One region of the Streptomyces sp. NPDC052042 genome, then DNA from elsewhere that is predicted to be linked to it. Evidence: riboswitches for the same ligand, from Rfam matches in the RefSeq annotation. Region 1 holds a riboswitch; each other region holds the start of a gene.

Region 1 (9,882 bases):
CTGAACGGCCCGGTGGCCCGCCTCGGGTCCGTTCAGCCGGACCAGTGCCGTGGCGGCGCCCCAGCGCACCAGTTCCCTGGTGTCGTCCAGGGCGGCGTGCAGCAGGGGCACGACCCGCTCCGATCCGGGTCCGGCGAGCAGGCCGACGGCGACCAGGGCGGTGGCGGCGACGACCGGGTCGGGGTCGTCGGCCAGGGGTATCAGCGGGGGCAGGGTGGCTGCTGCTTCCTCCGGGAACCAGGCCAGGGTGTGGGCGGCCGCCGTACGCAGGTCGGAGTCCTCGGCGCCGAGCAGGGCACGGACGATCGGCAGCCCGGCGCGCACGGCGTCATAGGCGGCCAGTTCGAAGAAGGCGTGCAGCCGGGTCTGCTCGTCGTCGGTGAGCTCGTCCAGGTACGCGTACAGCGGCGGTAGTTCGTCGTCGTCCTCCTCTTCCTCCTCGCCCTCTTCTTCCTCGTCGGCGTCCTCTTCGGGGCCGGGACGGGCGTCCGGCACATCCGGTCCCGCGGACATCCACGCCTCGGCATCCGCCAGGAGTTCCGGCCCGCCCTCGGCGGCCTCCCGGTGGGCGGCGATCGCGTATCCGGCGGGGAGGTGCGCGTCGTCGTAGCCGATCGCCAGAGCGGTCAGCAGTCCGAGGAGCGCCGGCCGCATCGGTGCCGAGGGATCGGCGACCAGTTCCAGGAGGAACGGCACGGCGGCGGCGCTGGCCTGGTAGCGGGTGCCCTGGTGGAAGATGTTCGCGTGCAGCTCACCGAGGGCGCTCTCCCGGACGGCGCGGTCGGCGGAGCGCAGTGCGCGGATCTGCTCGGGCACGTCGGTGGCGCGACCGTAGGCGTGGGTCAGATTCGCCCAGTCCAGGGCGTCGAGTGTCACAAACACTCCATCAGCGTGGCACACGGCCTGACCGCGAGCGCCGCAAGCACCGCAGAACCGTCGGGGTCCTGGACCCGGAGGGCTCGGCCGGAACACACGCACGAAGCGGACCGGCCACGGCCGAGGTCGCGGGTGAAGGCGTTCCACGGCTCCGCTGCCCGGCCGCTGTGCGGCTTCACGGGGTGTGGACGATGCCAGGTCCGCGGGGATCTGCCGGGACCTCAGTCGCGGCATCACCCTTCGTGTCCGGGTGCGGTCGACCGTCTCACCGGGATCGGGCACCTGGTATGGACATGACCAATTCCTCGGGCTAGCCTCGAACTTGGTCTAGACCTAATGCCTCTTCGGGTCATGTTCGCTGGTCTCGGCCCCGGTTGACGGAGCGTCCGCTCCTCTCCCGGTCCCGCAGCGCCCCCACCTCCCTCAGGAGCGAAGCATGCGCAGAAGGATCACCTCGTTACTGCTCGGGCTCGGCATCGCCGGGGCTTCCCTCGTCGCCACCGCCGGCACCGCCCAGAGCCACGGCTACACCGACGCTCCCATCAGCCGCCAGCAGCTGTGCGGCAACGGCACCGTGCGCAACTGCGGACAGATCCAGTGGGAGCCGCCGAGTGTCGAGGGACCGAAGGGCTTCCCCGCCCGCGGTCCGGTCGACGGCACGATCTGTGCCGGCGGCATCGGCCGCTTCTCCGAGCTCGACGACCCGCGCGGCGGCAACTGGCCCGCGACCAAGATCACCGGCGGGCAGGACTACACCTTCCGCTGGCGGATCAGCGCGCGGCACGCCACGACCGACTTCCGCTACTACATCACCAAGGACGGCTACGACCCCGCCAGGCCCCTCACCCGGGCCGACCTGGAGCCCCAGCCGTTCCTGACCGTGCCCTTCGGCGGCCGTCTGCCGGGCGCCACGGAGAGCCACTCCGGAGTCCTGCCGCAGAAGTCGGGCAAGCACCTGATCCTGGGCGTCTGGACGATCGCCGACACCGGCAACGCCTTCTACGCCTGCTCGGACGTGACCTTCTGAGCCGTGCCCGCGTCCGCACACGCACCGGTTCGCGCCGCACGTCGCGCGGGCCGGTGCGCCGGATGCCGCTCCGGGCGCCGGAACGGTGCACGGGGCAGGTCCGCGCGGGCCGGCACATGGCACCGGACCGGGCACCCCCGGGGCCGGCCTCACACATCCCGCGAGGGCGGAGCCGGGCGCGAGGTGCGGAGCGGGGCCGGGCGGCCATTCGACCGCGTCGAGCCGTCCGGCCGGACGGTGACGAGGGCGATGCCCGCACAGCACACGGCGAGGAGCAGCAGTTCGATGGCCGACGGCGCGGGCGCGGTGCGCAGCGCCCAGTCGCCGAGGCGCACGGTGAACGGCACGGCCAGTTGGACCGCCGCCGTGACGACGGGCCCGCGCCGCAGGATGAGCCGGTGCTGCACGACGTAGGCGGGGGCGTAGACCGCCGCTCCGAGCAGCGCGATGCCACCGGTCGCGGCCATCGTCGGAGGGTGGCCGAGCAGCGCGGGCAGGGACATGGGAAGGAGCAGGCACGTGGCGGCGGCGAGCAGTACGGGAAGCACGGCGAGCGGCGGCAGGACCGCGAGCCGCCGCCGGTACAGGTAGCCGTAGACCGCGAAGCCCGCCGTCGCGGCTCCCGCCAGCAGGAGGCCCGCCCCGTCCACGTGTCCCGCGTCCGCTCCGAGTAACGCGTACCCGGTCGCCGCCGCGCACGCCAGGACCGCCCCGGCCGCCCCGCGCGCCCCGGGCCGCTCGCCGAAGAACATCGCGCCCACCACCACCGACACGACGGGCATCAGCGCGACGACGAGGTTGGTCAGCGAGGTGCCGATGCGCGGGATGGCGAGCAGGGTACCGGCCGCGTACCCGGCGAATCCGAGCAGGCCCAGCAGCCATACGGTGCCCGGCCGCGCGGCGGTCCGGCGCAGGGCGTCCCTGCCGTCCGGGCGGGACGCGGCGACGGCGGTGAGCGCCACACAGCACACCGCGGTGCGGCCCACGGCGACGATCAGCGGATCGGTCCCGGTGACCAGGGCACCGGAGAGCAGCCAGGTACCGGCGAGCAGCGAAACGAGGACGACCGGCACGGCACCACCTTTCGCGGGCGGCTCAGGGGCGGCGGGGCGGGGTGCGGGACGGCACGGGCGGTGAACCGTCTGGAGCGCGTGGCCCGACCGTCGTCGGATGCTCGCGCCCACGGACCGCGGTGGCCCTCCGCCGCCGGGGAGAGCCGGGTCCCGCGCCCGGCGGCCCATCATGGTGCGCCGTACGGGGGCGCGTCCACCGCCCCCCCGGATGCGGCGACGGCCACCGCCCGGGACGTCTGTCCGGGGCGACGGCCGTCGTCACGCCGTGGTGGGGCCGGGCCGGTCGGCTCGTGCGGCCGGGCCGGGCCATCCGGTCAGGAGTGGGCGTCCTCCGGGATGCTGACCAGCCAGCGGGTCTGAGCGCGGGGCCGCAGGTACAGGGCCCAGTAGAGGGTGGCGACCGCGGTGATGCCGCCGGTCCACAGCAGGTACTGGGCCTCCTGCTGGGTCAGGATGTACGCGAGCACGGCGATGAGCAGCACGGGGACGGCCGGCCACAGCGGCATCCGCCAGGCCGGGGCGTCGCGGTGCGCGCCGCGGCGGCAGAGCAGGGCGGCCACCGCGACCAGCAGGTACATGCCCGTGACGGAGACTCCGGTGACGCCGTACAGGGTGTCCAGGTTGACGAAGCAGAGCGCCGCACCGGGGATGCCGACGACCAGCGTCGCGACCCACGGGGAGCCGAACCGGCCGAGCCGGGACAGCGCGCCGTTGACCGGTTCGGGCCAGGCCTTGTCCCGGGCCGAGGCGAACAGGACCCGCGAGTTCTGGATGACCATCACGATGCCCGCGTTGATGATGGCGAGGGCCACACAGAGGCTGACGAACGTGCCGACGGCCGAGTTGGACCAGGCGGCGACCATCGTGTTGAGGTCGCCGGAGGTGAGCGCCGCGAGGTCCGGGGCACCGAGCGTGATGGCGATGACGGGGACGAGGATGACCGCCGAGGAGATGGCGAGGGTGGCCAGCACGGTGCGGGCCACGTTGCGGCGCGGGTTCTCCAGCTCCTCCGAGAGGTAGACGGCCGTGGAGAAGCCCTGGGTGATGAAGAGGGCGATCGCGAGTCCCGAGACCACCATCATCGCGGTGACCGTGGAGGTCGTACCGTTCGACGAGGCGACCTGGCCGTGCACCAGGGCCGAGGCCCCGCGCTCGGAGTGCGCGAAGCCGAGTACGGCGACGACGGCCGCGGCGATCACTTCGAGGACGAGGAAGATCCCGGTGATCCAGGCGTTGGCCCGCAGGTCCAGCAGACCGGCGAGGGTGGCCAGCAGCATGACGCCGGCGCCCGCGACGGAGGCCGGGATGTGCACCACCGGGGCGAGGTAGTCGGCCGTGCCCATGGCGATGACGGGCGGCACGATCATCACGACCAGCAGCGACAGCACGAAGACGAGCCATCCGGCCAGCCGCCCCGCCATGGTCGACACCATCGCGTACTCGCCCCCGGCGCTCGGGATCAGGGTGCCCAGTTCCGAGTAGCAGAAGGCGACCGCGATGCAGAGCAGGGAGCCGATGGCGATGGTGAGGGCGGTGTAGGTGCCGAGGCTGGAGAACAGGTCCGGTACGACCACGAAGAGGGTCGAGGCGGGCGTCACGCAGGACAGCGTGAGCAGTGTTCCGCCCACGACGCCGATGGAACGCTTGAGCTTCTGCGGGGTGGGGCCGGTCGCCGGCGCGAGCGCCTGGGGAGCGCTGAGCGTTTCGGTCATCGTGCATTTCCGATCAACAGATGCGAGGTGTGAGCACGGGAGCGGTATCGCCTCCAGACGAGGACGTGGTGAGTGGTTTCATCGCTCCCAGCGCGACATGCAATCCTGACGAGTTCCGTAGGTCAAGAGCTATTTACCTTCGGAATTCGTTGTTTTGGAGCAACGATTCAACGGTTCGATGTTAAAAGTGCGTCAAACTGCGGGAGTTCGGAGGGTGCGGGAACCGCAGCCGGCCCGGAAGGAAAGTTCCGCGCGTTTCGCATGGCGGACCGGGGGCAGCGCCCCGGAGCGCCCCGGAGCCGTCCGCGCGCGGGCCGTAACCCCTGGCGACGTGGCATGCACGGTCGGGCACACAGGTTCCCACGAGTCGCGCATCCGCGGACCCGGTGCCAGCCTGGACACATGGCTTGGGCGTCATGGACGACTCGTGGTGTGTTCTCGGGGCACGGCGGCGTGCTCACGGACGAGGTCGGCGTCCTGACCGGGGACCTGACCGTGCACACGACCTGGGCCGACGACACGGCTCAGGTGACCGTGCAGTACACGGGTGCGATCGACTGGTTCACCATGTCGGGCAGCCCCGTGCCCTGTCGTTCGGAGGAGGACAGCCGGCGCCTCCACGACGCGGCGGTGCACTCCGTCCGGGAGGGCTCGGCGGCGACGGTCCCCAGACCGCCGCTGCGGCGGCCGGAACGGCCGACGGGCAGCACCCTGGAGTGACCACGGGCGAGGCAGGCCCCGCCCGGCGGGCGGTGCGACGGGGGCCCGGTACGAGACGGGATGCGCCCCCACGGGGAGCCGTGCGGCTTCCCGAGGGGCGCATCCCGTCGTGTTCCCGGCCGGCGACCGGGCCGGTGCCGGTGTGCGTCAGTAGGCGCCGAAGACGTTGTCGATGGAGCCGTACTTGTCCGCGGCGTAGTTGCACGCGGCGGTGATGTTGGCGACCGGGTCGTAGCTGTCGAACACGGTGCCGGGCACATGGTAGGCACGGAACGTCGGGTCGATGACCTGGAGCAGACCCTTGGACGGCGTTCCGGCGACGGCGTTCGAGTCCCAGTTGTTGATGGCCCGGGGGTTGCCGGAGGACTCGCGGATGACGTTGCGGTGGATGCCGTCGTAGCTGCCGGGAATTCCATGCTTGGCCATGATGGCGAGCGATTCCCTGATCCAGCCGTCCAGGTTGTTCGAGTACGAGACCGGTGCGGCGGTGACGGTCGCGGACGAGGCACCGGAGGCGCCGGCGGCGGCCTTCGAGCCGGACTGGGCGCCTACGGCCAGCTCCATTCCGGGGTGGATCAGGGAGGGGTCGCTCCCGATGGTCTCCCGGTTGGCCTCGTACAGCTTCTGCCAGCCGCCCTTGAGGGAGTAGCTCTGCGCGATCTTGGAGAGGGTCTCTCCGGAGATCACGGAATGCGTGACGGTCGCGGCCTTCTGCGGGGAAACGCTGGTGCTCACGGCGGTCGACACCGCAGCCTTTCCGGTGGTGGCCTGAGTCGGAGCGGCCTCGGCGAAACCCGCTCCGATCAGCGGAAGCACCAGGGCGACACCGGCCGCGGCGACGATGCCACGGGTCAGCGAAGTGGACGAACGGCGACGGCGCGTGCCCTTTGCGGTCATGGTGAATTCCTCTCCGTCGCCTGCGAGGTGAGCTGTCGGGTTCAGACTGGAGATGTCTGGTCGCACGGGAATGCGACTTCACCCCGAGCCGTTCCGTATACCGGACCGGCGGCCTACCTGGTTCCCCCGCTCCTGCCGTCATGAGTGGTCGGTTTCTCGGACGGCGGCAGGATTCGGCGTTCCGTCCGGATTGACGGTGACCGTAGGCGAGAAAAGCGGAACGGAACAAGCCCTCATTTTTTGATCACAATTGATTCACTTGATCAATTCACGTAATTCTTAGTAACCCAGCTCACAGCGCGAACCCACTCCCCCTTGTGCGACAAGGGGAGCCAGGGCACGGCCCGGCTTTCCGGAAGGCTTGTGAGTGACTCACGCCACGAAGTGACAAAAGGGGCATTCCGCCTGGAGGCCAAACTCCCCAACATGCACCTAAGTCATTTTTTAGTTACCAAATTTGCAATTCGCTTCATACGCTCCCAAATTGGACATTTCACTCGTCCGGAGATAGCGAGCAGAGCTCTCGGGACGGCCCGGCACGCCCCCCGTCCGTGACTCACGGCCGCCTCGGCCGGTGAAAACGCGCAGGTCCGGGGGCCGGCGAGGGTACGGGGCACGGCGGCACCCAACGGGCCTCACTCCCTCCCTCACGCCGCCGGCGCACCTCGCGCAGACGGGCGGGCGAGGCCCGGAGGTCGGCCAGGGCGCGCGGAGCGGGGCGCCGTCGAGGGCGGCAGCCGTATGGCCCCGACGCCGCCCGCCGGACAACAGCGTCCCGCCGCCGTCCGGCGGGCACGCCTCCGGGTCCGAGCGCAAAGACGCGGCTGGTGAGTGCTCCCTGCCGACGGCCGCCCACCACGGCGTCGAGGCTCTCGTGCGCAGTCGCGGCCGTATGCGCGCCAATGGCGGATGCCTCTCCTCGCGCCGCACGACACCAGCCCCCCACCCTTCCGAGACCGGCCCGGCGTCATGTCGAGCACCCGCGCCTCGGGTCGCACGACACCCGCCCCGGGCGTCGTCCGCACCGTCGGGCACGTCGGGTCCCGCCTTCACACCAATGCCTCGCCCTCACACCAACGCCTCGCCATCGCAGGCGGAAGCGGAACCATGCATCTACGCTCATTTCTGGATCAATGCCGCCGACGGCCCGTGCCCTGACAGGAAGCGAGAACCCCATGCAGCGGCGCGTGTTGTCGGGCCTGGGCGGGGAACTCGCGGCGGAATTCGTCGGAACGATGGTTCTCGTCCTCTTCGGCTGCGGCGTGGTGGCCCAGGTCGCGGCCGGCGGTGCGCTGACCGAACCGCCGGGCGGACTCGGTAACCACGACAGCATCGCCTGGGCCTGGGGGCTCGGTGTCACGCTGGGCGTCTATGTGGCGGGGCGGCTGAGCGGTGCTCATCTCAACCCTGCCGTGACGCTCTCGCTCGCGGTGTTCAAGGATTTCCCCTGGAAGAAGGTCGCGCCCTATTCCCTCGCGCAACTCGCCGGAGCCTTCGTCGCCGCACTGGTGGTGCGCTGGAATTACACCGAAGCACTGGCGAGGGTGGATCCCGGACACACCATCAAGACGCAAGCGGTCTTCTCCACTCTGCCCGCCAACGGCAATACCGCGCTTCCTGTCACCGAATGGGGAGCACTACGGGACCAGATCATCGGCACCGCCATTCTGATACTGCTGATCCTCGCGGTCACGGATGTACTCAATACGGCGCCGGGCGCCAATATGGGGCCATTCGTGGTGGGGCTGATCGTGGTGGCCATCGGCATGGCGTACGGAACCAATGCCGGATACGCGATCAATCCCGCTCGCGACCTCGGGCCCAGACTTGCGAGTTTTCTGACGGGTTATGGGAACGCATGGCGGGACCAGTACGGGAATTTCTACTTCTGGGTGCCGATCGTGGGGCCGCTCGTGGGCGGTCCGCTCGGCGCCTTCCTCTACAAGTACCTCGTCGGTCGCTTCATCCCGGCCGCGGAACCGGAGCCGGAGGGCCGCGTCCCCGTGCCGCCGGAGGGATGACGGCCGGCTCCCGGGCATCGGGCGCGGAATCAGGAGAGGCAGCACGCCATGGCGGACTTCATCGGCGCATTGGACCAAGGCACCACCAGCACCCGCTTCATGATCTTCGATCACGATGGGAAGGAGGTGGCCAAGCACCAGTTGGAGCACGAGCAGATCCTGCCCCGCCCCGGCTGGGTGGAGCACGACCCGATCGAGATCTGGGAGCGCACCAGCTCCGTGATGCAGAACGCGCTGCGGACCGGCGGACTCGATGCCCAGGACCTCGACGCCGTCGGCATCACCAACCAGCGCGAGACGACCGTCGTCTGGGATCCCCGCAACGGCCGCCCGTACTGCAACGCCATCGTGTGGCAGGACACCCGCACCGACGCCATTGCCCAGGCACTGGAGAACGACGGATACGGCGAGGTGATCCGGCACAAGTCGGGTCTGCCGCCCGCCACCTACTTCTCCGGAGGGAAGATCAGGTGGATCCTCGATCACATCGAGGGCGTCAGGGCGGCCGCGGAACGCGGGCACGCGCTCTTCGGGACCACGGACTCCTGGGTGTTGTGGAACCTCACCGGCGGTCCCGAGGGCGGCATCCACGCCACCGACGTGACCAACGCGAGCCGGACGATGCTGATGAATCTGGAGACGCTCGACTGGGACGACGAGCTGCTGGACATCTTCGGCATCCCCCGCAGGATGCTGCCGGCCATCAACCCGTCGTCCGACCCGGACGCGTACGGCCGCACCTGCACCTCACCGCCGTTGCGGGCCGCGATCCCGGTGACCGGGGTGCTCGGCGACCAGCACGCGGCCACCGTGGGACAGGTGTGCTTCGAGCCCGGCGAGGCGAAGAACACGTACGGCACGGGCAACTTCCTCGTTCTCAACACCGGTACGGAGCCGGTCCGGTCGTGGCACGGGCTGCTCACCACCGTCGCGTACCGGTTCGGGAAGAGTCCCGCGGTCTACGCCCTGGAGGGCTCGATCGCGGTCACCGGATCCGCCGTGCAGTGGCTGCGGGACCAGATGAAGATCATCGGCGAGGCGGCGGAGAGCGAATGGCTCGCCCGTACCGTCGAGGACAGCGGAGGCGTGTACTTCGTGCCCGCGTTCTCGGGGCTCTTCGCCCCGTACTGGCGCTCGGACGCGCGCGGCGCGATCGTCGGGCTGGCCCGCTACCACACCCATGCCCATCTGGCCCGAGCCACGCTGGAGTCCATCTGCTACCAGAGCCGTGACGTGGTCGAGGCGATGGAACGGGACTCCGGTGTCCACCTCGACGTGCTCAAGGTCGACGGCGGCGTCACCGCCAACGACCTGTGCATGCAGATCCAGGCGGATGTCCTCGGCGTGCCCGTCAGCCGCCCGGTCGTCACCGAGACGACCGCGCTGGGAGCCGCGTACGCGGCGGGCCTGGCCACCGGATTCTGGCGCGACGTCGGTGAGTTGCGGGGGCACTGGCAGGAGTCGAGGCGCTGGGAGCCGCGGTGGGACGACGAGCGGCGCGCGGAGGGGTACGAGAACTGGCGGCGGGCGGTCGAGCGCACCCTCGACTGGGTCAG
Region 2 (9,882 bases), on a different contig from region 1:
GCTCGGGCCCGGTCAAGGCCGGTGACGTCATCGCGTACTCCGGGAACTCCGGCAACTCGACCGGTCCGCACCTGCACTTCGAGGTACGGCCCGGGGGCGGCGCGGCGACGGACCCGCTGCCCTGGTTCCGCAGCCACGGCGTCAACCCGACCTGAGCAGCGCCCCGACTGGGCATCGCCCCCGTCCGAGCGGCCCGTCTGAGCCCCGCCCCGGCCTCGCGCACGGAGCAAGCGGGCGGCCGGGCCCGGTCGACTCTGCCGGGCCCGCGCCCCCACAAAGCAGGCCCCCGGCCAGTGGGCCGAGGGCCGGGCGGCTACCGGCTACAGTTTCTCGACCGGGGCGTACCGCAGCAGCAGCTTCTTCGGGCGTTCGTCCCCGAAGTCGACCGTGGCCTTGGCCTGGTCTCCGACGCCCTCGACCGCCGTCACCGTGCCGAGTCCGAACTGGTCGTGCGTGACCCGGTCGCCGACGGCCAGCGCGACCACCGGCTTGTCCGAGGTCCGCCGGGTCGCGAAACCCGAAGGGCCGGTGCGCGCACGCGACGAGGACAGCGACGACGTGATCCCGGACGTCGGTCCGGCCGGAGCGGCCATCGGCCCGGTGCGCTTCCACTTCAGGTGCTGGTCCGGGATCTCCTCCAGGAACCGCGACGGCGGGTTGTACGAGGGCTGACCCCAGGCACTGCGCATCGCCGCCCGGGTCAGGTAGAGCCGCTCGCGGGCCCGGGTGATGCCGACGTAGGCGAGGCGCCGTTCCTCCTCCAGCTCCTTGGTCTGGCCGAGCGCCCTCATGTGCGGGAAGACGCCGTCCTCCATGCCGGTGAGGAAGACCACCGGGAATTCGAGGCCCTTCGCGGTGTGCAGCGTCATCAGCGTGATGACTCCGGTGCCTTCCTCGTCCTCGTCGGGGATCTGGTCGGAATCCGCGACGAGCGCGACCCGCTCCAGGAACTCCGCGAGGGTGCCCGCACCCTCCTCGCCGGCCTCGCTCCACTCCTGCTCGAACTCCAGGGCGACGGCGGCGAGTTCCTGGAGGTTCTCGATGCGGGTCTCGTCCTGCGGGTCGGTGGACGCCTGGAGTTCGGCGAGGTAGCCGGTGCGTTCCAGGACGGCCTCCAGGACCACCGCCGGGCCCGCCCCGGATTCGGCGACGGTGCGCAGCTCGTCCATCAGCGTGTTGAACCGTTTGACGGCGTTGGCCGACCGGGCCGCCATGCCGTACGCCTCGTCGACCCGGCGCAGCGCCTGCGGGAAGGTGATCCTCTCGCGCAGGGACAGGGCCTCGACCATCGCCTCAGCGCGCTCGCCGATGCCGCGCTTGGGCACGTTGAGGATGCGGCGCAGCGGGACGGCGTCCTCGGGGTTGGCGAGGACCCGGAGGTAGGCCAGGACGTCCCGGACCTCCTTGCGCTCGTAGAAGCGCACCCCGCCGACGACCTTGTAGGGCAGGCCGACCCGGATGAAGACCTCTTCGAAGACACGGGACTGCGCGTTCGTCCGGTAGAAGACGGCGACATCGCCGGCCCTGGCGTCGCCCGCGTCGGTCAGCCGGTCGATCTCGTCGGCGACGAACTGCGCCTCGTCGTGCTCGGTGTCGGCGACGTAGCCGGTGATCCCGGCTCCCGTGCCCGCGTTCGTCCAGAGGTTCTTGGGGCGGCGGTTCTCATTGCGCTCGATGACGGCGTTGGCGGCGGACAGGATGGTCTGTGTGGAGCGGTAGTTCTGCTCCAGCAGGATCGTGGTCGCGTCCGGGTAGTCCTCCTCGAACTGGAGGATGTTGCGGATCGTCGCGCCCCGGAACGCGTAGATCGACTGGTCCGCGTCACCGACGACGCACAGCTCGGCGGGGGCGTCGCCCTCGCCCGCCGGGCCGACCAGTTCGCGTACGAGGGTGTACTGGGCGTGGTTGGTGTCCTGGTACTCGTCGACCAGGACGTGACGGAAGCGGCGGCGGTAGTGCTCGGCGACGTCGGGGAACGCCTGGAGCAGGTGGACCGTCGTCATGATGATGTCGTCGAAGTCCAGCGCGTTGGCCTCGCGCAGCCGCGCCTGGTACATCGTGTACGCCTGGGCGAGGGTCTTCTCGAAGCCGTCCGCGGCCTGCCCGGCGAAGGTCTCCTCGTCGATCAGCTCGTTCTTCAGGTTGGAGACCTTGGCCGTGAACGACTTCGGCGGGAAGCGCTTCGGGTCGAGGTCCAGATCGCGGCAGACCAGGGCCATCAGCCGCTTGGAGTCTGCGGCGTCGTAGATCGAGAACGACGAGGTGAAACCGAGCTTCTTCGACTCGCGGCGCAGGATGCGCACGCACGCGCTGTGGAACGTCATGACCCACATGGCGTGGGCGCGGGGGCCGACGAGCTGTTCGACGCGCTCCTTCATCTCGCCCGCGGCCTTGTTGGTGAAGGTGATCGCCAGGATCTGGCCGGGGTGCACCCCGCGCGTGGCAAGGAGGTGGGCGATGCGGTGGGTCAGTACGCGGGTCTTGCCGGATCCCGCTCCGGCGACGATGAGCAGGGGCGAGCCCTCGTGGACCACGGCGGCACTCTGCTCGTCGTTCAGCCCGTCGAGGAGCGCGGCGGGGTCGACGACGGGGCGGTGCGCTCCGTCGCGGTAGTACGCGTCCCTGGGTGGCGGGGGCCCGTCGAACACGCCCGCGAAGAGATCCTCCGGCACGTGCTCGGGTCCGAGGTCCTCGGGGGGCGGCGGGGGCCCGTCCTCCGCGTGCTGGAGACCGGCCAGGAAGCTGTCATCAAAGAGGCTGCTCATCGCTCATCGAGTCTAATGGGCCGTCCCGTCATCCCCGGCGGGTGCGCGGTTTGCGATGCACCGCGCGACCACGCGGAGGGTGCGGACGCGGCGAAGGTCACGAAAATGTATCGGACAAATCGAACATCGACCTTCACAGCGGCACCACGGGTTGGCTAGCGTGCTCGGACCGGGCGACCGTACCCCCTGAGGCGAACCACGCCAAGCGGGCGCCCTCGCCGAATCCGGACTGCCGCCATGGGAGTTCGGAGCCGGGGACCCATATGCATACCGGGGTGAATCGGTCCTTACCCCACGCGGACCGTAGGGCAGCCTTCCGTTTCCGCCCGAACCCGACAGCTAACCCGGCAGGCGGCCCACGGAAGGAGATGCCGGCCTTGGCGTCGCATCGCAAACCGCGCACCCGGGTGCGCACCACCGGACCGGCCGTCGGGCTCACGACGGCGGCTCTGGCGTCCGTGACCCTGTTCTCCACACAGAGCGCCACGGCCGCGCCCGCCCCACGGCCGGGCATCGAGGAGGTCCAGAAGCAGGTCGACGACCTCTACCGGCAGGCGGGCACCGCGACCCAGCAGTACAACCGGGCGAAGGAGGCCTCCGCGACCCAGCGCGCGAAGGTCGACGACCTGCTGGACGAGGTGGCCAGGCGCGCCGACAAGCTCAACGAGGCCCGCACCACGCTCGGTACCTACGCCGCCGCCCAGTACCGCTCCGGCACCATCGCGCCGAGCGCGACTTTCTTCCTGGCCGACGACCCGCAGGCGTACTTCGACCAGAGCCAGCTGCTGGAGCGGATGACCAGCCGGCAGCAGCAGGCGATAGCGGAGTTCCGCAAGCAGCAGACCAGGACGGCGAAGAAGCGTGCCGAGGCGGTACAGAGCCTGGAGAAGCTGACCGAGACGCAGGACACGCTGCGGGAGAGCAAGCGGAACGTCCAGAAGCGGCTGGGCGAGGCGCGCGTTCTGCTGTCGAAGCTGACCGCGGAGGAGAAGGCGCGGCTCGCGGAGCTGGAACGGAAGAAGGAGGCCGAGGCCCGGCGCAAGGCGAGGGAGCTCGCTGAGCGGCAGGCCGCCGAGGCGGAACGCCGGGCCGCGGAGAAGGAGTCCTCCCGCGGAACGGACACCGACGCAGGCACAGGAACCGGAACGGGCACAGGAACCGGCACAGGAACCGGCACGGGCACGGGGACCGGCACGGGCACGGGCACGGGGACTGGAACGGGCACGGGCACCACGGCCAAGGCGCAGAAGGCGCTCGCCTTCGCCGCGGCCCAGATCGGCAAGCCCTACGTCTGGGGCGCGACCGGCCCGTCCTCGTACGACTGCTCCGGGCTCACCCAGGCGGCGTGGAAGGCCGCGGGCGTGAACCTCCCCCGCACCACCTGGGACCAGGTCGGCGTGGGCACCCGTGTCGCCACCGAGAACCTGCTCCCGGGCGACCTCGTGTTCTTCTACGACGACATCAGCCACGTCGGCATCTACAAGGGCGACGGGATGATGATCCACGCGCCCAAGCCGGGGGCGAACGTGCGCGAGGAGTCGATCTACTACATGCCGATCTACGGCAGCGTACGCCCGGCGTAGCCGACGGCCCCGAAAACGGCGGCGAGCCCCTGCGGGACTACCCGGCAGGGGCTCGCACGGCGCGGCGGCGGGGCCTGCGCGCCGGAGGCGGGCTCGCCCGGCAGGGGCGAACGGCCCGCGCGGCGGAGGCGGGGGCTCAGACCCAGAGCGTGGCTATGAGGATGTTGGCGAGGGTCAGCCCGCCCACCGCCCCGAAGGCGCCCTTGTCGACCTTCTCCTCGTCACGCTTGATGTAGACGAGCGCGAGGATGACGACCAGGACCAGCAGCTTCACGCCGACCTTGATGTTGTTCACCTCGTGGCCCTGGGCCTGGTGGAGGCCGACGAGCGCGACGCCGGTGATCAGCATCGTGAGCGCACCGTGCAGCATCGCCGGAACGAATCGGGCCGTGCCCGCGCCCATGGCCTTCATCTGAGTCAGGAAACCGCCCAGCAGCGAGGCGATACCGACGATGTGCAGGGCGACCAGGAGATGAATGAGTACGTCCATGGGCGCAGCCTAGCCTTGCCCATATCACCACTCGGCGGGCAGGTGCACGTTCCAGGATCCTCACTCGTGTCTGCACCAATTGCCCGACTCTGGCGCACTTCCTCTGGTCGATTGACGACAGTGTCGCGTCAAATTCAGACAATGAGCGTCATTACGACTCTTTCCCGTGCCCTGGGCATAGCGTCCCTGACCAGGCGACCGGCCACACCCCCGCTCCGCATCCGGACGGAGCGCCGGTCGCCCCGCCGAGAACCGCGGCGGCGGCCCGCTCCCCTTCCGGTGCCCCGCCGCCGGGTCTCGGGCGGGCCCGCCGGTAGTCCCCGGCGGGCAGTCGTCAGGAAGGACGCACGACCCCGTGGCAGCGCATCGGAAACCCAAGCAGCGCCCCTACACCGGAACCGCTGCCCGCACCGCGGCCGCCCTCGCCTTCGCCGGGGCCGCGACCGCCGCCGCCCTGCCGGGCTCCGCGCACGCCGACCCCCGGCGGAGCCCCGCCCGGGTCGAGGCCGAGGTGGACCGGCTCTACCGCGACGCCGAGGTCGCCACCGAGCGGTACAACGGCGCGAAGGAGCGGGCGACCGCCGCCGCCGCGGCCGTCGACGAGCTGCGCGACGAGGCCGCCCGGCGCACCGACCGCCTCAACGCCGCGCGCGACACCCTGGGCTCGCTCGCCGCCGCCCAGTACCGCAGCGGGGCGCTGAACCCGTCCGTTCAGCTGGCCCTCTCCTCCGACCCGGACCAGTATCTGGAGCGCGCCTCCTACCTGGACCGGCTCGGCGACCGCCGGGCCCGCGAGGTCGACGCGGTGCAGTGGCAGGTCGCCCGGATCGCCCAGCTGCGCGCGGAGGCCGGGAAGAAGCTGGCGGCGCTGGAGGCACGCCGCACCGAGCTGAAGGAGCACAGGGCGACGATCCGCGCCAAACTGGCCGAGGCCCGGCGGCTTCTCGCCACACTGTCCCCGGCCGAGCGCGCCTCCTACGCGGACGGCGCCGGTTCCGGGCCCCGCGCCGACCGCGGCGGGGCGCGTGGGCCCGTCGCGGCCCCGAACGCCCGTGCCGCCGCGGCCGTGGCGTTCGCGCACGGGGCGCTCGGCAAACCGTACGTGTGGGGGGCGACCGGCCCGTCCTCGTTCGACTGCTCCGGGCTCACCCAGGCCGCCTGGCGGTCCGCCGGTGTCTCGCTGCCCCGCACCACGCACACCCAGATCAACGCCGGGCAGCGGGTGTCGCGCTCGGAACTGGCCCCGGGGGATCTGGTGTTCTTCTACTCGGGCATCAGCCACGTCGGGCTGTACATCGGCGACGGCCGCATGATCCACGCCCCGCGCCCGGGTGCCCCGGTCCGGATCGCCCCCATCGACCAGATGCCGTTCGCCGGGGCGACCCGGGTGGCATGAGGCCGTCCCGGAGCGCCGCTCGGCTTCCGCAGCCGTCCGCGCCGGTGCTCCGGCCCGGACGGACGGCCCGGGGTGCGGTTCAGACCAGCCGTCGGGCCGTCGCCCAGCGGGTCAGTTCGTGACGGTTCGAGAGCTGGAGCTTGCGCAGCACCGCCGAGACGTGCGACTCGACCGTCTTCACCGAGATGAAGAGCTGCTTGGCGATCTCCTTGTACGCGTAGCCGCGGGCGATCAGCCGCAGCACCTCGCGCTCGCGCTGCGTCAGCCGGTCCATGTCCTCGTCGACCGGCGGTGCGTCCGTGGAGGCGAAGGCGTCGAGGACGAAGCCGGCCAGCCGGGGCGAGAACACCGCGTCGCCCTCCTGGACGCGGAAGACCGAGTCGATCAGGTCGGTGCCGGTGATCGTCTTGGTGACGTAGCCGCGAGCGCCGCCGCGGATGACCCCGATGACGTCCTCGGCGGCGTCCGAGACGGACAGTGCCAGGAAGCGCACCGGGTTCTCGGCGGCGCTCATCAGCGGGGCGCAGCGGCGCAGCACCTCGACCCCGCCGCCGCCCGGCAGATGCACGTCGAGGAGGACGACCTCGGGGCGGGTCGCCGTGATGACGGTGACCGCCTGGTCGACGTCGGCGGCCTCGCCGACCACCTCGACGCCCGTCTCCTCGGTGCGGCCGATCTCGGCCTGGACCCCGGTGCGGAACATGCGGTGGTCGTCGACGAGCACGACCCTCACCCGGCGTTCCGGCCCCGGTCCCGGGCTCCCGGTCGTCTCAGTGGTCTCCGTCATCGTTCGCCCTCTCCATCTCCAGCTCGACCTCCGTGCCCCCGCCGGGCACCGAACGCAGTCGCGCCGTGCCGCCGTTGCGCTGCATCCGGCCGATGATCGACTCTCGTACGCCCATTCTGTCCCCCGGTACGGAGTCCAGGTCGAACCCCGGCCCCCGGTCGCGTACCGACACGAAGACCGTACGGCCCTCGACCTCCGCGTAGACCTGTACGGCGCCGCCCTCGCCACCGTACTTGGCGGCGTTGACCATGGCCTCGCGCGCGGCCTGCATCTGCGCGGCCAGCTTCTCGTCCAGCGGGCAGTCGCCGACCACGACGACCTCCAGGGGGACGCCGTGCTTGTCCTCGACCTCGGCGGCGGCGCGTTTGACCGCCTCGGCGACGGTCTCGGGCTCGTCGGCCTCGTCCTTGCCGGTGCCCTCGGGCCGGTAGAGCCAGTTGCGCAGTTCGCGTTCCTGGGCCCGGGCCAGTCGGCGGACCTCGCCCGCGTCCTCCGCGTTGCGCTGGATCAGGGTGAGGGTGTGCAGCACCGAGTCGTGGACGTGGGCGGCGACCTCGGCGCGTTCCTGGGCCCTGATGCGCATGGTGCGTTCCTCGGAGAGGTCCTGGGTCATGCGCACGAGGTACGGGCCGGCCAGCAGCGCTATGCCGGTGAGGACGGCGATGGCGGCGGTCAGGACGTTGCCGAGCTGGGCGGCCGAGCCGCGTACCACCATGAAGGCGGCCAGTCCCAGGCCGACCAGGGCGACCCCGGCCAGTCCCCGGGCCAGGTGCAGGACGCGGCGGCGGTTGCCGACCTCCATCCAGCGGGCGCGGCGGGCGTTGTCGGCCTGCCGCCACACCAGGACGGAGCCGGCGCCGATCAGCAGCGCGGGCCAGATGTAGCGGTCGGCCCCGCTGCCCATGTCGACGTCCCGGACGAAGACCATCGCGCCGATGAGCAGCGCAATGAGGGCGAAGACCTGTCCCTTGTCGGGTTTGCGCAGCCGGCGTGTGCCGTCCGGTGCGGTCTCGAAGAGGGGGCGCGGGGCCTCCACGCCGCCGACGCCGAGCGGGACGACGATCCAGAACACGGCGTAGAGCAGCGCACCGAGCCCGTCGGCGAAGAACAGTCCGACGAAGACGAACCGCACCCAGGCGACGGGCAGTCCGAGGTGCCCGGCGAGGCCGCGTGCGACGCCGCCGAGCAGCCGTCCGTCGTCGCTGCGGTACAGCTTGCGCGACGACGGTTCCTCCGGCTCGGTCCTGCCGGAGCTCATGGTCCGGGGCGTGGCGGCTTGCATGCCCCCGATGGTCACATGCCCGTGGGGGCCGCGGCATCAGGGTCCGTCCCGGACTCCACCCTGAGAGGTCCCGGCCCCGTGGTCTCTCCCCGCCGAGGCCGCCGAGACCACCGGGGAACGGCGGGCTCTCCCCCGGCGGGCCCCCAGGGGATCCGTCGGGCCGATATCAGGGAAGGGCCAGGGTGGGGGCGGGTCCCGGACGGGCGGTCGGACCGTCACCATGGAGCCATGACCGTTCCCCAGGACGCCCCTCCCGGTGTCGCGCCACCCCCCGAACCGCGACCGCAGCTGCGGCGCAGCCCGCGCCAGAAGGTCGTGGCCGGTGTCTGCGGCGGGCTCGGGCGGTACTGCGACGTCGACCCGGTGATCTTCCGGATCGTGCTCGGGGTGCTGTCCGTCACCGGCGGCATCGGGCTGATCTTCTACGGCTTCGCCTGGCTGCTGCTCCCGCCGGAGGGCGAGGACGAGAACGAGGCGCGCAAGCTGCTCTCCGGCCGCGTCGATGGGGCGTCGCTGGTCGCGGTGCTGCTCGCGCTGATCGGGTGCGGGCTGTTCCTCTCCATGCTGGGGAACGGCGGCACGCTGGCGTTCTCCGCGATGCTGTCGCTGGCGGTCATCGGCTTCGCCGTCTGGACCCAGAACCGCCGGGCGGCCCCCGGGGATCCGTCGCACTCGGCGACCGCACAGGCGGTGGCGGACGCGCCGCCCGAGGTGAAGGCGCCGCCGTCACCGGGCAGTCCGTCGTGGTGGCGGGACCCGATCGTCAAGGACGGCACGACGGGCCCGGTGACACACGGGTATCTGTGGGGCCCGTCGGACGCGCCGCCCGGTGGGCGGACCTCGTACTCCCGGGGGGCGGCGCCGCGGGCGCCCGGCTGCACGGCCGGACGGGAGTCCGGCACGACGGGACCGGTCTCCATCGGGGGTCTGGTGTTCCTGCTGGCGCTGATCGCGGGCGGACTGGGCACGGGCCTGACCTGGGAGTCGTATCCGCTCGGCACGAGTCTGCAGTTCGGTCTGGCCGGGGCGCTCGCGGTGTTCGGGCTCGGGATGCTGGTCAGCTCGTTCCTCGGCCGGACCGGGTTCGGCACGGTCATGCTGGCGATGATCACGGCGGTTCTGCTGGCGGGCGCGTCCGTGCTGCCGAAGGACATCACCACGCAGTGGGTGCGCGAGGGCTGGCGGCCCGCGACGGCGGCGGCGGTCCAGCCGGAGTACGCGCTGGGCGCCGGCGAGGCGCGACTGGACCTCACCGGGATCACCGTGCCCCGGGACGACACCGTCGGGACGAGCGTGAAGGTCGGGGCGGGCCGCGTCATCGTCGTCGTGCCGAAGGCAGTGACGGTGAAGGTGGACGCGCGAGCCGGGTTCGGCGACATCACGCTGCCGGTCGACCAGGCGGGGGGCGCGCTCTCCGAGCGGCCCGGTGACGTGGACGTCAGGCCCTCGCGCACCGAGCACCGGACGCTGCCGCCGGTCCCGGGCAGCAAGCCGGCCGGTACGGTCGAGCTCACTCTCGAAGTCGGCATCGGGCAGGTGGAGGTCACTCGTGCCGGGTCCTGAGATCCGCGGGGCGGAG
Region 3 (9,882 bases), on a different contig from region 1:
AGGTCAGGGCGGGCGGCCCGGGAGGCCGGGAGTTTCGCGCGCGGTCGGCGAGGTCGGGGCGGACCGCGCCCGGCAGGGCGCATGTCGGGCGCGGCCAGGGGTGCGCCGGGCGCGGTCGGAGGTGCGGGCCGGGGTGCACCCCGGGGTATGAGCGGGGCCGGCGGGCGCGGTCGCGCGTGCGGGGGTCGGTGAAACACGTGTGCGGTGCGGATGACGTGCGGATGACGCCCGGGAGGCGCGTGGGTCGGGTGCGGGGCGTGTCCCCGGCGGGGCGACGGGAGTTGGACACGTTGGGCAGGGAGCCGGGGCGCTCCGGCCCGTGCCGCTTCGCCCGTGTCCCCTTCCCTGCCTCTCCCCGCCGTACCCCCGCCCCGTCCCGTTTCTCCGCCCCTTCCGCCTGCCTCTCCTTGCACCCCCGGAGGTACCGCCGTGCGCCAGTTGTCCCTTTCCGCCCGCTGGGCGGCCGTCATCGCGGTGACGGTCGCCGCGTCCACCGGCTGCATGAGCATCGGCGACGACGGGGGCAAGCCGTCGTCGAAGCCGTCGCCCGATCCGAAGGGGAGCGCGGCCGGGCCGGACGGCGACACCGTGTCCGGTACGGGCGGCTACCGCGCCGGGGGCGGGCGTGCCGAGGCGCACTCCGAGCGGGAGGCGGCCGAGACCACACGGCCGAGCGGGTCCGCCACCCCTTCGGGCTCGCCCGATGCGCACCCGCGGACGGAACGGGGCAAGCCAGGCGTACCGTCCGAGCCGGGCGTACCGGCGCCGGAGTGGGGCGGCGGGCAGCCGGTGCCCGAGGTCTCGCCGCCGGGCTCCGAGGTGCCGCAGCGGCCCGAGCCCTCGCCGCCGCCGTCCGAGTCGCCCGCCCCCGAGCCGCCGGTCTCTCCCGAACCCGAGCCCTCGGAGCCGGCGCCGCAGCCGTCCGCGTCCTCGGCGGCCGAGCTCCGCGCCTACGCGATGAGCCTGCCGGACGAGCCGACGGCGCTGCGGACGCCGGAGGTCTCGCCGCAGGACGAGCCGATGTAGCGGGGCGGGGCGAGGCGAGGGGTGAGAGGGCGGTTTGCGCGATGTGGGGGTGAGTGCGTATGGTAGTAGATCGTTTGATCCCATTGCCCGGCGCCGAAACAGAAGCGCGCCGTGTGGCGCGTACTCTCCCTTGCCGTGGCTGGACCGCATAGAGGCGGTCGACCTTGCGAATCACGGAGTTACGGGCGCGTGCCGAGACTCCGGAAGGTTTCGCATTTCGCATGTCAATTTCCAGTTCTGACCGCGTCGTCATGCCCGAGAGCGCCGAGGGCGTCCAGGGCGTCGAGAACGCCGGGAACGAAGAGTTCAACGCCGGGAACGAAGAGTTCGTCGGCACCGAGGTGTTCGCCGGGAGCGGCGAGGCGCCCGTCGAGGAGGCCGCCGCCCCCCGCGCGGAGCCGGCCGAGGCCGAATCCGCCGACGAGGCCGGGCCGACCATCACCTTCGCCGACCTGGGGCTGCCCGAGGGCATCGTCCGCAAGCTCGCGCAGAACGGTGTGACCACGCCCTTCCCGATCCAGGCCGCGACCATCCCGGACGCCCTGGCCGGCGAGGACATCCTGGGCCGCGGTCGTACCGGTTCCGGCAAGACCCTCTCCTTCGGTCTGCCGACGCTGGCCGCGCTGGCCGACGGCCACACGGAGAAGAAGAAGCCCCGCGCGGTCATCCTCACCCCGACCCGTGAACTCGCGATGCAGGTCGCGGACGCGCTCCAGCCGTACGGCGACGTGCTCGGCCTGCGGATGAAGGTCGTCTGCGGCGGTACGTCGATGGGCAACCAGATCTACGCGCTGGAGCGCGGCGTCGACATCCTCGTCGCCACCCCCGGCCGGCTGCGCGACATCATCAACCGGGGTGCCTGCTCCCTGGAGAACGTCCAGGTCGCGGTCCTCGACGAGGCCGACCAGATGGCGGACCTGGGCTTCCTGCCCGAGGTCACCGAGCTGCTCGACCAGATCCCGGCCGGCGGTCAGCGCATGCTCTTCTCCGCGACGATGGAGAACGAGATCGGCACCCTGGTCGCGCGCTACCTGGACAACCCGGTCAGCCACGAGGTCGACAGCGCCCAGGGCAACGTCACGACCATGACGCACCACGTCCTCGTCGTGAAGCCCAAGGACAAGGCGCCGGTCACCTCCGCCATCGCCGCCCGCAAGGGCCGCACCATCATCTTCGTCCGCACCCAGCTGGGCGCCGACCGCGTGGCCGAGCAGCTCGTCGCGGCGGGCGTCAAGGCGGACGCCCTCCACGGCGGCATGACGCAGGGCGCCCGTACCCGCGTGCTCGCCGACTTCAAGGACGGCTACGTCAACGCGCTCGTCGCGACTGACGTCGCCGCCCGCGGCATCCACGTCGACGGCATCGACCTGGTGCTGAACGTGGACCCGGCCGGTGACCACAAGGACTACCTGCACCGCTCGGGACGTACTGCCCGCGCGGGCAAGTCCGGGGTCGTCGTCTCGCTGGCGCTGCCGCACCAGCGCCGCCAGATCTTCCGCCTCATGGAGGACGCGGGCGTCGAGGCGTCGCGCCACATCATGGGCGGCGCGGGCGCCTTCGACCCGGAGGTCGCCGAGATCACCGGTGCCCGTTCGCTCACCGAGGTCCAGGCCGACTCCGCGGCCAACGCCGCCAAGCAGGCCGAGCGTGAGGTCGTCGAGCTGACCCGGCAGCTGGAGCGCGTCCAGCGCCGCGCCGGAGAGCTGCGCGAGGAGGCGGACCGCCTGATCGCCCGCGCCGCGCGCGAGCGGGGCGAGGACCCCGAGGTCGCGATCGCCGCGGTCGCCGCGGAGGCGGAAGCCGCGATCGAGGCCTCCATCTCCGTACCGGAGCAGCCCACGGCGCGGGAGGACCGGCGCGACGAGCGCGGCAACTTCGAGCGCCGGGACGGCCGCGGCGGACACCGCGGGGGTCACGACCGGCGCGAGGACCGTCGGGACGACCGTGGTTTCCAGCGTCGTGACGAGCGTTCGTCGGGTGGCTTCCGCCGTGACGGCGACCGCCCGTCCTCCGGCCGGGACCGCCGTGACGACCGTCGGGACGACCGTGGTTTCCAGCGTCGTGACGAGCGTTCGTCGGGTGGCTTCCGCCGTGACGGCGACCGCCCGTCCTCCGGCCGGGACCGTCGCGAGGACCGTCCGTCGGGCGGCTTCCGCTCCCACGACCGCCGTGACGACCGGGGCGGCCGCTCCTTCGACCGTCGTGACGGCGACCGTCCGTCCTTCGGCCGGGACCGGCGTGACGACCGCCCCGGCGGCTACCGCTCGGGTGGCGGCGACCGTCCGTTCAACCGCGACCGTCGTGACGAGCGTCCGTCGGGCGGCTTCCGCTCCGGCGGCGACCGCCCGTACGGCCGCCGTGACGACCACCGGGGCGCCGGTTCCCTCGGCCGCCGCGACGACAAGCCGCGCTGGAAGCGCAACGGCTGAACGCGCCGGGCGATGAGACGGACCCGCTGAAGGTCCGTCGGCACCGGCCGTAAACCTCCGGAAAACGGGTCCGCTCTTCACGAGCGGGCCCGCTTTCCTTTTTCGCCTCTGTCACATGGGCAACTGCTGTTACGAGAGCAACGGCTATGACGGGAGCAACGGCTATGACGAGCCAGCGGCTGACTCGGGGGCGCGGCACCGCCGGGGCGGGGAGGGGGCTCCGACCGCTCCCCGGGCGCCGGGGGGCGCCAGTCGATCGCCTGCGCCTTTCTGCTGGGCGGAGGGCGCGCGTGGCCGGACCGATGAGTGCCTCGGTCGGCAGCCGCTCGACCCGTCCGTCCGTGTCTGCGTTGTGGAGTTCCGACAACAACTGATCAGGGAGGGGAGCAGGGCTCGGCTCGCTCCATCGGGGATAAGGCGTGAGGGCGGCACGACCGTACCGTTATGCTGAGCGGGCGGGCCGCTAGCTCAATTGGCAGAGCAGCAGACTTTTAATCTGTTGGTTGTGGGTTCGAGTCCCACGCGGCCTACACACGGGCCCCAGCTCAGAGCGCATCTGGGTTGGGGTACTTGGCGTTCTCGGGGCATGTTTTTCGCTTCCGTCGGCCCGTCGTCGGCCCGTCGTCGGCCCGAGCGGCAGATGGATACGCGACCCGCTCGGCGAGGTCCGCCTCGGGCGGCGCGGGAAAGGCCGGTCCGCGGCCCAGGCCGAGCGTGGCCCGGATCGTCGGGACGGTGAACACCATCGCCATCGCCGAGGCACTGGGAGCGCTGTCGATGCAGTGCGTGGCGGGCGAGTTCGGCTACAGCACCATGCCGCCGTACCGGTACGTGCCCGGCAAGGCGCGGCTCGTCGGCATCATGGCGGACGTCGCGTGCGGCGCTGCCCCGGGACATGTCCGAGGTGACGGGCGGCCGGGGGCGCGCCGAGGGCGAGCTGTGGGTCGAGGAGCTGTGGAAGGTCTACCGGCGCCATGACCGGCTCGTGCAGGTGCAGATCAAGCCCCCTGATCGGGCCCAACCAACTCGCCTGGTTCGAGACCCTGTTGCGGAGCCTCTCGGCCACCGGGCTGGGCCACGAGGGCATGGCCGCGCTCGCCAGGTTCATCTCCTCGGCCGTCCACGACTGGCGCGGTTCTCCCTGGACCTCGCCTTGATGGGCCTCGGCTACGCACAGGTGCTGGAGAACATCCTGGAGACGGTTCGATTCCCCACCGTCGCCGCCCTGGGGGTCCGGCCCCGATGAGAGCCCCGCCCCGGGCGGGGCGGGCGGGGGTGCGGTGGTGCCAGTCGTCCGGTTCGGCGTCCGGCGCCTCCTCGACGGCGTCGAGACCCATGTCGAGAGCGCGCAGGACGGGGGAGAGCGTCTGACGGCCGCCGCCGCGTCCACGTCTCCGGCGCGGGCCCTCGATTCCGGGGCCGCCTCGGAACGCCGTCCGGCCCGCTCGTCGGCGGAGGTGGTCACGAGCGCGTCGGACATGGCGTAGAGTTGTGTTCACCGACGCGGGGTGGAGCAGCTCGGTAGCTCGCTGGGCTCATAACCCAGAGGTCGCAGGTTCAAATCCTGTCCCCGCTACTGAATCCGGGCCCGGTACGCGCACAGCGTGCCGGGCCCGGAGTGTTTCCGGGCCATCGTCGTATGGTGCGAGAGGCGTGGATGGTGTGTGAGGTGCGCCACGAGCGTCCCTCTCTTGGGCGATGCGGAGTCGCCGCGCGGCTGTGCTCCGGTGAGCCTGGGTGCGGGGCGCGGTACCGTCCGCAGCCGTGCGTGTACCGGGCAGGAGACCACAGGTGTGGAAGCGGCTGAAGCGGCGCGGCGGACACGCCGGTGCCGGTGGCGTCGGCGCCAGACGGTTCGTGCGCATGCTGCCGATCCTGATGATCATCGGGGGGCTGCTGTTCGATCTGTTCACCCCGTCGGTCTTCACCGCCATTCCGCTGTTCGTGGCGGCGCCGCTGATCGCCGCGCCGTTCTTCTCGCTGTCCACCACCGTGCTCACCGGCATCGCCTCGATGCTGGCCGTCATCGCGCTCCGGCTGGCATCCGACTCGCTGCCGGCGGCTGTTCCACTGATCGAGCTGCTCACCCTGGCGACCGTCTCGGTGCTCGCGGTGGTGATCAACCGGGTGGTGTGGCGGAGCAACGAGCAGTTGGCCTCCGCCCGTGTCATCGCGGAGCGGGCCATGCGGGCGGTGCTGCCGAAGCCCTCCGACCGGATCGGTGGGCTGCATGTGGCGGCACGGTACGAGGCGGCGCAGGCCGACGAGTTCGTCGGCGGCGACCTGTACGCAGTGACGGACACCCCGTACGGAGTCCGGCTGGTGGTCGGCGATGTGCGGGGCAAGGGGCTCGACGCCGTGGAGACGGTGGCGGTGGTCATCGGGGCCTTCCGGGAGGCGGCCGAACAGGAACGCTCGCTGGAGGGCGTGGCGCGGCGCCTGGAGCGCGCGCTGGTGCGGGAGTGGGGCACCCGCCGGGGCGGTCCCGACGCCGTCGAGGGCTTCACCACCGCCGTGCTGGCCGAGATCCCGGCCGGCCTGTGCCAGGTGCGGATCGTCAACCGCGGCCACCCCGAGCCGATCCTGCTGTACCCGGACGGGAGGCTGGACGTACTGGAGCCCTCGATGCCCGCGCTGCCGCTCGGGATGGACCTGGGCGCGTGGCCCGACCGGGCGGACGCGTGGGAGCTGCCGCCGGGGGCGACGCTGCTGCTCTACACCGACGGCCTCTCCGAGGCGCGGAACGCGGACGGGGTCTTCTACGATCCGGCGGCCCGGCTGCGCGGGCGGATCTTTCCCGGGCCGGAGGAACTGCTGTCCGCGTTGACCGACGACGTACGGCGGCACACGGGGGGCGAGACGACCGACGATCTGGCCCTGCTCGCGGTCGTACGCCCCGCGGAAGGGCAGCCGGAGCGGCGCAGGACCGTCCGGATCGTGGGGCCGGACCCGATGTGACGGTCGGTCCGGCTGGTTCGGGCGGTCGGCGGGGTGCGAAGGGCGGAGGGCTCGGGGGCCGGGGCGGCCAGTCGGAGGGGGATCGGGCGGGCAGCGGTGTTCCGGAGGGGCGGGGAGTCGGCAGGGCCGGGCCTGCAACCGTCTGTAATCGAAAGGCGTCGCTCCGCATAACAATTGACGCAACGTCAGAAAATAGATAACGGTTGAGGCACGATCAACTCGTCTGATTACGCCCCGAGATGTCCATTAAAGTCCAGGCCGTGGGCGTGAACGATCGGTGGGAGCGGCTTGGAATCAGGGGCGGGTGTCTATTAACGTTCGATAACGCAGCGCGGTCGTCCCAGCCGTCGTCAGAGGCGGCACCGTGCGCGAGCGCCGAATTCCGCAAGGGAACCGGGGAACCAACACCCTGGGGTGAATCGGACATCCGGGTCTCGTGAGAGACGCGGAGCCCGTAGGAGACCTTCCTGCTCCGAACCCGTCAGCTAACCCGGTAGGCGAGAAGGAAGGAAAGGAGTGCGCCCCCGTGGCGTCCAACAAGCCTGCCCCCGAGGCCCCCACCCGGCTCGACTCCGCGTTCGGTGCCGACTTCGGCCCCGGTTACGGCGCGGGCCCCGGCTACGGCTCCGGTGCCGCCTACGGCTCCGACCACGGAACGATCGGCATGGCGGCGGTGCCCGGTGCCGGTCTCGGCGCCGTGGACCAGGGAGGCGAACCGGACGTGGCCGCCACCGCGGCCTTCTCCGGCGTCGACTTCCGCGTCGACGGCGACTCCGGTTCCGAGCGTGGCTGGGAGGAGTGGAACCCCACCGAGGAGTCCGTCCGCCCGGTGCGCGGCAGGCACCGCGTCACCAAGCAGCGCAGCGGACTCGCCCGCAGCTCCGCGGTACTCGGGGTCGGCGTCATCGCGGCGGTCGGTGCGGGCGGCATGGCCACCGCACAGGGCAAGCCGCCGGTCTCCATCTCCCTTCCCGACGCCATCACGGACAAACTGCCCGACGCCAAGTCCCTTCCCGGCGTGGGCTCCCTTCTCTCCGACGACTCCGAGAACGACGGAGCCGAGGCCGACACCGCCCCGCTCACCACCGCCGGTATCACCACCGCGGAGGCCGAGCAGGGCACGACCGACGCGGGCGAGGCGCTCCGCGCCCGTATCCTCCAGCAGGCCGAGCAGCAGCAGGCCGCCGCCGACGCCGAGGCCAGGGAGGCCCAGGAGAGGGCCGCCGCGGAAAAGGCCGCCGCCGAGGCCAAGAAGCAGCAGGACGTCGCCGAGGCCAAGGCCGCCGCCGAGAAGAAGAAGGCGGAGGAGGCCAGGAAGAAGGCCGAGGAGGAGGCCAGGAAGAAGGCCGAGGCCCTGCGGCTCGCCAAGCTCGCCGCCAGCTACGCCATCCCGACCAGCTCGTACACGATCACCTCGACATACGGGCAGGCCGGCACGATGTGGGCCTCCGGTCACCACACCGGCCTCGACTTCGCGGCGCCGACGGGCACCCCGGTCAAGGCCGTTCACGGAGGCACCATCACGTCGGCGGGCTGGTCCGGTTCGTACGGCTACCGCACGGTGCTGGAGCTGGAGGACGGCACGGAGGTGTGGTACTGCCACCAGTCCTCGATCGGTGTGGGCATCGGTCAGAAGGTCTCCACCGGGGAGACCATCGGCCGGGTCGGCGCGACCGGCAATGTGACGGGCCCGCACCTCCACCTGGAGGTCCACACCGCGGACGGCACGGGCGTGGACCCGATGTCCTGGCTGCGGGGCAAGGGCCTCAACATCTGAGCACGTCTCCGGGCCCGTTCGGGTCCTTGTGCGACCTGAGCGGATACGCGGTCCCCGTACCCCGAGACGTCGTGCGGTCCTGGCGACCCCAGCCGTCCGGCCGTCCGGGGGACCGTCCATCGGCCGTCCCCCGGGCGGCCGATGGACGGAATACCCGATCGACGGGAACACGTTGATCCACGCATGACTTCTCTTCGCAAGCTGGGCTCTTCCGATCTGCACGTCTTCCCGCTCGCCCTCGGCGGCAATGTCTTCGGCTGGACGGCCGCCGAGGCGCAGTCGTTCGCCGTGCTGGACGCCTACACGGCGGTGGGCGGCAACTTCATCGACACCGCCGACGCCTACTCCGCCTGGGTGCCGGGCAACGAGGGCGGCGAGTCGGAGACCGTCATCGGCAAGTGGCTCGCGGCACGCCCCGACCGCTCCGATGTCCTCATCGCCACCAAGGTCGGCTCCCACCCCTCTTACAAGGGGCTCTCCGCCGCCACCATCAAGGCGGCGGCGGACGAGTCGCTGCGCAGGCTCGGCAGGGACCACATCGACCTCTACTACACGCACTTCGACGACGAGTCCGTTCCGGTCGAGGAGATCATCACCGCCCTCGACGGGCTGGTGAAGGCCGGCAAGGTGCGGGAGATCGCCGCGTCCAACATCAGCCCCGAACGGCTCCAGGCGTCCGTGGACTTCTCGGAGCGCGAGGGGCTGGCCCGTTACGTCGCCCTCCAGCCGCACTACAACCTGGTCTCCCGCGACACGTATGAGGGCGCGCTCCAGGACACGGCCGCCCGGGCCGGGCTCGCCGCCGTCCCGTACTACGCCCTGGCCTCCGGTTTCCTGACCGGCAAGTACCGCGCGGGGGCCCAGGTGGAGAGCGTGCGTGCGGGCAGCGCGGCGAAGTACCTGGAGTCGGAGCGGGGGCGTAAGGTCCTCGCCGCACTCGACCGTGTCGCGCAGGCCCATGACGCGCAGGTCGCGACCGTGGCGTTGGCCTGGCTCGCGTCCCGGCCGACCGTCGTCGCGCCGATCGCCTCGGCCCGTACGGTCGAGCAGCTGCCCGCCCTGACGGCCGTCGCCGACCTCCGGCTGACCGAGAAGGAACTGGCCGACCTCACCGAGGCGTCCGCCTGACCGTTCGCCCGGCCGTCCGGTGGGCCTGACGGGCGGATCCCGGCCCTCGGCCGCACTCCGCCCGCGGCCCCGTTCCCGTCCGTGGCCGACCCCGCCGCGCGGGCGTCGTCGGCGCACTACCCGTGAACGCCCCGGGGCCCCGGGGCGTTCACACGTCTTCGGCTATCGGTACGGGTTGTGGCCGCCATACGCCTGATGCGGGGGCGGGAACGCTCCCGGGCCCGGCGGCAGCCAGTACGCGGGCGGAGCGGGCGGGAAGGGGCGCGGGCGCAGGAGCCCCGCCCTCTGCGCCGCGTAGGCGAGGGCGGGAGCGGCCACGTCCCGGCGTTCCCAGAGGTGGTGCAGCAGCTCCAGCTCGCGTACGGCGAAGTCCGGGCCCGCCGTCCCACGGCGGCCCTGGCGGCGGAGCGAGGCCAGCGACATCGCGAACGATTCGTACTCGGCGACGGTGCGGGCGGCGGCCTTGCCCCGTGCCTTGGCCTGGGCCCGTGCCTCGCGCTGTGCCTTGGCCTGTGCTCTGCTTTGTGCCGTGCTTCGCGCGGGGGCGGGGGCGGGGGCGGGGGC

What was found. A riboswitch is a leader RNA that binds a small molecule or an ion and turns the genes downstream of it on or off. The one in region 1 is predicted to bind cyclic di-AMP.
Region 2: another riboswitch for cyclic di-AMP. It lies ahead of ACIHCL_RS07195 (NlpC/P60 family protein); the one in region 1 lies ahead of ACIHCL_RS10115 (transglycosylase SLT domain-containing protein).
Region 3: another riboswitch for cyclic di-AMP. It lies ahead of ACIHCL_RS19190 (M23 family metallopeptidase); the one in region 1 lies ahead of ACIHCL_RS10115 (transglycosylase SLT domain-containing protein).

Annotation. Positions count from the first base shown of each region.
Region 1 is NZ_JBIUBU010000004.1:143,905-153,786, forward strand. Features, by position in the region: gene ACIHCL_RS10090 (HEAT repeat domain-containing protein) at 1-876, opposite strand, end outside; gene ACIHCL_RS10095 (lytic polysaccharide monooxygenase) at 1,313-1,903, shown strand; gene ACIHCL_RS10100 (DMT family transporter) at 2,053-2,976, opposite strand; gene ACIHCL_RS10105 (APC family permease) at 3,291-4,688, opposite strand; gene ACIHCL_RS10110 (hypothetical protein) at 5,091-5,408, shown strand; gene ACIHCL_RS10115 (transglycosylase SLT domain-containing protein) at 5,556-6,305, opposite strand; cyclic di-AMP (ydaO/yuaA leader) riboswitch at 6,310-6,494, opposite strand; gene ACIHCL_RS10120 (MIP/aquaporin family protein) at 7,481-8,326, shown strand; gene glpK (glycerol kinase GlpK) at 8,375-9,882, shown strand, end outside.
Region 2 is NZ_JBIUBU010000002.1:422,921-432,802, reverse strand. Features, by position in the region: gene ACIHCL_RS07205 (M23 family metallopeptidase) at 1-155, shown strand, start outside; gene pcrA (DNA helicase PcrA) at 321-2,765, opposite strand; cyclic di-AMP (ydaO/yuaA leader) riboswitch at 2,972-3,135, shown strand; gene ACIHCL_RS07195 (NlpC/P60 family protein) at 3,134-4,348, shown strand; gene ACIHCL_RS07190 (hypothetical protein) at 4,485-4,838, opposite strand; gene ACIHCL_RS07185 (NlpC/P60 family protein) at 5,194-6,234, shown strand; gene ACIHCL_RS07180 (LuxR C-terminal-related transcriptional regulator) at 6,314-7,021, opposite strand; gene ACIHCL_RS07175 (PspC domain-containing protein) at 7,005-8,303, opposite strand; gene ACIHCL_RS07170 (PspC domain-containing protein) at 8,532-9,866, shown strand.
Region 3 is NZ_JBIUBU010000010.1:252,290-262,171, forward strand. Features, by position in the region: gene ACIHCL_RS19150 (hypothetical protein) at 430-1,026, shown strand; gene ACIHCL_RS19155 (DEAD/DEAH box helicase) at 1,248-3,455, shown strand; tRNA gene ACIHCL_RS19160 (tRNA-Lys) at 3,913-3,985, shown strand; gene ACIHCL_RS19165 (hypothetical protein) at 4,001-4,207, opposite strand; gene ACIHCL_RS19170 (hypothetical protein) at 4,351-4,701, shown strand; gene ACIHCL_RS19175 (hypothetical protein) at 4,739-4,942, shown strand; tRNA gene ACIHCL_RS19180 (tRNA-Met) at 4,958-5,031, shown strand; gene ACIHCL_RS19185 (PP2C family protein-serine/threonine phosphatase) at 5,319-6,413, shown strand; cyclic di-AMP (ydaO/yuaA leader) riboswitch at 6,777-6,928, shown strand; gene ACIHCL_RS19190 (M23 family metallopeptidase) at 6,940-8,190, shown strand; gene ACIHCL_RS19195 (aldo/keto reductase) at 8,374-9,318, shown strand; gene ACIHCL_RS19200 (PrsW family intramembrane metalloprotease) at 9,481-9,882, opposite strand, start outside.